DNA from 2 places in the Neorhizobium sp. T25_27 genome. Region 2 is predicted to be linked to the other one. Evidence: riboswitches for the same ligand, from Rfam matches in the RefSeq annotation. Region 2 holds a riboswitch; the other holds the start of a gene.
What was found. A riboswitch is a leader RNA that binds a small molecule or an ion and turns the genes downstream of it on or off. The one in region 2 is predicted to bind S-adenosylmethionine.
Positions count from the first base shown of each region.

Region 1 (2,393 bases), on a different contig from region 2:
GTCAATGCTGCGATCCGGCTCGAACGTCCGCTGCTGGTGAAAGGCGAGCCCGGCACCGGCAAGACCGAGCTTGCGCGGCAGATGGCCGCCGCCCTCGGGCTCGATCTGATCGAGTGGAACATCAAGTCCACCACCAAGGCACAGCAGGGGCTCTACGAATACGACGCCGTCTCGCGGCTGCGCGACAGCCAGCTCGGCGACGAACGTGTCCACGACGTGGCCAATTACATCCGCCGCGGCAAGCTGTGGCAGGCCTTTGCCTCCGACAGGAAGCTCGTCTTGTTGATCGACGAGATCGACAAGGCCGATATCGAGTTCCCGAACGACCTGTTGCAGGAACTCGACCGCATGGAATTCCATGTCTACGAGACCGGCGAGATGGTCCGCGCCAAGGTCCGGCCGATCGTCATCATCACCTCCAACAACGAGAAGGAACTGCCGGACGCCTTCCTGCGCCGCTGTTTCTTCCACTATATCCGCTTCCCGGACGTGGATACGCTCGCCCGCATCGTCGAGGTCCATTATCCCGGCATCAAGCAGGCGCTGGTGCGCAACGCGCTCACGCAATTCTACGAGATCCGCGAGATGCCGGGGCTGAAGAAGAAGCCCTCGACCTCTGAAGCGCTCGACTGGATCCGGCTGCTGGTCTCGGACGATATCGACCCGTCGGACCTGCGCGGCGACGTCAAGACCGCGCTGCCGAAGCTGCATGGCGCTCTCCTCAAGAACGAGCAGGACGTGCATCTCTTCGAGCGGATGGCCTTCCTGGCGCGGCGGGAAAGATGATGCCCGATGCGTTCAAGGTGCTGATCTACGCCGTCTGGCAGAATAGGTTGCTGGTTTTCGACGAGCCGGACTTTCCCGATCAGTGGTTGCAGGTGCCGGGCGGTACGATCGAGCTCGGGGAAGCGCCGGATATCGCCGCCGCCCGTGAATTTCACGAAGAGACAGGTCTTGTCGTCGATGTTCCGCTGCATCCGCTCATGGTTCACGATTACCGTTTCCAGAAGGATGGCAGCGAGATCTGCCATCGCCGGCATTATTTCCTGCATCGACTGATGGGGGATTATGCCGATACCTGGATTCATATTGAGGAACATCGCTTCGATGGCGGCGATCCCATCCGTTTTCGCTTTTCCTGGATGCGATTGGACGAGGCGGCGCGCCGGCTTGGCGGCGGGCTGGCGGACGCTCTTCCGCTCGTTCTCAAGGACGGGCGGTAGAGGCAAGATTTTGCTCCCATTGACGGGGCCTGTAGCAAGGCGTATTTGAGCATTGTGAATTCGTGGTGATTTGGCCGGCCGGCTTGCAGCCACGTTAAAAAAGTCGCTAAAGGGCCGCGAGAAGATGTCTTCCCACGGACCGGTCGCGATTTTTTGCCGCCGGTTTTATTTTTGTTGGGTTGAGACATGCCGATCAAAATTCCCGATACGCTGCCCGCATTCACTACGCTCGTTTCCGAAGGCGTGCGGGTGCTGACCGAAACCATGGCGGTGCGGCAGGACATTCGCCCGCTGCAGATCGGGCTCCTCAATCTCATGCCGAACAAGATCAAGACCGAGCTGCAGATGGCGCGCCTCGTCGGCGCCTCGCCGCTGCAGGTCGAGTTCTCCCTGATCCGCGTCGGTGGCCACAAGGCCAAGAACACGTCGGAAGATCACCTCCTGTCCTTCTATGAGACCTGGGAAGAGGTGAAGCACCGCAAGTTCGACGGTTTCATCATCACCGGCGCACCGATCGAGACGCTTTCCTTCGAGGACGTCACCTATTGGAACGAGATGAGACAGATCCTCGACTGGACGGCGACCAACGTGCATTCGACCATGAATGTCTGCTGGGGCGCCATGGCGGCGATCTATCATTTTCATGGCGTGCCGAAATACGAGCTCAAGGAAAAAGCGTTCGGCGTCTATCGCCACCGCAACCTCGTGCCGTCCTCGATCTATCTCAACGGCTTTTCGGACGATTTTCAGGTTCCGGTGTCGCGCTGGACGGAAGTCCGCCGCGCCGATATCGAAAAGCACCCGGACCTCGAAATCCTGATGGAATCCGAGGAAATGGGCATCTGCCTGGTGCATGAGAAAGCCGGCAAGCGGCTCTACATGTTCAATCACGTGGAATACGACTCGACCTCGCTCGCCGACGAATATTTCCGGGACGTCAACGCCGGCGTGCCGATCAAGATGCCGCATAACTACTTCCCGCATAACGACGATACGCTGACGCCCTTGAACCGTTGGCGCAGCCATGCACATCTTCTGTTCGGCAACTGGATCAACGAGATCTACCAGACGACGCCTTACGACCTGGAGAAGATCGGTACCGGATAGGTTTCGACGCGATGTTCATTCCCTTCTTCCTTCACCTCAAGGAAGCGAAGATTCCGGTGACAC
Region 1 is NZ_PVBJ01000017.1:44,716-47,108, reverse strand. It holds gene C5J24_RS29840 (MoxR family ATPase) at 1-786, shown strand, start outside; gene C5J24_RS29835 (NUDIX domain-containing protein) at 783-1,223, shown strand; SAM riboswitch at 1,276-1,353, shown strand; gene metA (homoserine O-succinyltransferase) at 1,410-2,330, shown strand; gene C5J24_RS29825 (VWA domain-containing protein) at 2,342-2,393, shown strand, end outside.
Region 1: another riboswitch for S-adenosylmethionine. It lies ahead of metA (homoserine O-succinyltransferase); the one in region 2 lies ahead of C5J24_RS09645 (O-succinylhomoserine sulfhydrylase).

Region 2 (2,393 bases):
TGATATCTGCCTGCGGATGGTCCTTACGGCCGGGATAGATGACCCGGGCCACCTGCTTCTGGTCGGCGAGGAAATCGGCGATCTTCGACGCGCTTTCCGTTTGCTGCTTGACGCGCAGCGGCAGGGTCTCGATGCCCTTCAGCAGTGTCCACGCATTGAACGGCGACATCGCCGGCCCGGTGTGACGGAAATAGTCGTGCAGGTTCTCGTCGATCCAGGCCTTGTCGGACAGCACGACGCCGCCGAGGCAGCGGCCCTGGCCGTCGATGTGCTTGGTGGCGGAGTAGACGACGATATGCGCGCCGAGTTCCAGCGGCTTCTGGTAGAGCGGGGTCGCAAACACGTTGTCGACGACGACCTTGGCGCCGATCTGGTTGGCGAGCTTGGCGACGCCGGCAATATCGACCACTTCGAGCGTCGGGTTGGTCGGGCTTTCCAGGAAGAACACCTTGGTCTTCGGCGTGATCGCCTTTTCCCAGTTTTCGAGGAAGCGTCCGTCGACCAGTGTGCATTCGATGCCGTATTTCGGAGCGAGCGTCTCGACCACCCAGCGGCAGGAGCCGAACAGGGCGCGGGCCGCGACGATATGGTCGCCGGCCTTCAGCTGGCAGAGGATCGCGGCGGTGACGGCCGCCATGCCCGAGGCGGTGGCGCGTGCGTCTTCGGCGCCTTCCAGCATGCACATGCGCTTTTCGAACATGTCGTTGGTGGGGCTGCCGTAACGCGCGTAGATGAAGCCGTCCGTCTCGCCCTTGAAGCGGGCTTCGGCCGCTTCCGACGTGTCATAGACGAAACCCTGGGTCAGGAAGATCGCTTCCGAGGTTTCGCCATATTGCGAACGCAACGTGCCGCCGTGTACGAGCTGGGTTGCCGGGCGCCATTTGTTAGTCATGCGTGTCCTCTTTCAGAACAAAAAAACCGGTCGCATAAGCAGACCGGTTTCGCACCCGGTCTTTTTAGCCACTTATTTAACGTGGCTGCAAGCCGACCGGCCAAATCACCACGGGATAAGATTGGCATAGCGCCGCGCCCCGCTTGCGTCAATGGCTCGCATTTGGTTTTGTCGCGTCGAAAACTTTAAGAGAGACATGATGGCTCGCGAAACAGGAATCTTGGCGGACCGCGCGATCGCGGCGCTTTTCGACAGTGGACGGCTGATTTCCGAGCGGGAGCTCGACCTGGATCAGGTTCAGCCCGCCAGCCTCGACCTGCGCCTAGGCGCCAAGGCATTCCGCGTCCGCGCGAGCTTCATGCCCGGTCCGACGAGCCTGGTCTCCGACAAGCTCGATCGGCTGAAGCTGCACGTGATCGACCTCTCCGAAGCCGCGGTGCTGGAAACCGGCTGCGTCTATATCGTGCCGCTGATGGAACGGCTCGACCTGCCGGCCAATATGTCTGCCTCCGCCAATCCGAAAAGCTCCACCGGCCGGCTCGATATCTTTACCCGCGTCATCACCGACTACGCGCAGGAATTTGACAAGATCCCGGCCGGCTACTCCGGTCCACTCTACCTGGAAATTTCGCCGCGTACTTTCCCGATCGTGGTGCGCCGCGGTTCGCGCCTGTCGCAGATCCGTTTCCGCGTCGGCAACGCGCTGCTTGGTGAGCCGGATCTCCTGCAGCTCCACAACGACGAAACCCTAGTCGCCTCCGCCAAGCCGAATGTCTCGGGTGGCGGCATCGCCCTGTCGATCGATCTTTCCGGCGACAGCGTCGGCCTGATTGGCTATCGCGGCAAACACCACACGGCCGTCGTCGATGTCGACAAGAAGGCGCAGCACGACATCTTCGATTTCTGGGAGCCGCTTTACAGCCGCGGCCGCAACGAACTAATCCTCGATCCCGATGAGTTCTACATCCTTGTATCGCGCGAGGCGGTGCATGTCCCGCCGCTCTATGCCGCCGAGATGACGCCCTTCGATCCCTTGGTCGGCGAGTTCCGCGTCCATTATGCCGGTTTCTTCGATCCCGGCTTCGGTCATGAGGCGGCCGGAGGCCGTGGCAGCCGGGCGGTGCTCGAAGTGCGCAGCCACGAGGTGCCATTCATCCTAGAAGACGGCCAGATCGTCGGCCGCCTGGTCTACGAACATATGCTGGAAAAACCCGAAGGCATGTACGGCGCAGGCCTCGGCTCGAACTATCAGGCACAGGGCCTGAAGCTCTCGAAGCATTTTCGCGTCTGACACCACCTCCGGCTTGACAGTCGATGCCGTCTGTTGGAAATCTGCAGACCGACGCGGGTGTAGCTCAATGGTAGAGCAGCAGCTTCCCAAGCTGAATACGAGGGTTCGATTCCCTTCACCCGCTCCACTTTCCCGCCACACGCACCAGCTGCCTTTCAGCCCAAAGGGCCATTTATCGCCCCATCAGTCGATGACGGGACTGCGAGGTTA
Region 2 is NZ_PVBJ01000002.1:570,342-572,734, forward strand. It holds gene C5J24_RS09645 (O-succinylhomoserine sulfhydrylase) at 1-892, opposite strand, end outside; SAM riboswitch at 936-1,014, opposite strand; gene C5J24_RS09650 (2'-deoxycytidine 5'-triphosphate deaminase) at 1,089-2,183, shown strand; tRNA gene C5J24_RS09655 (tRNA-Gly) at 2,237-2,310, shown strand.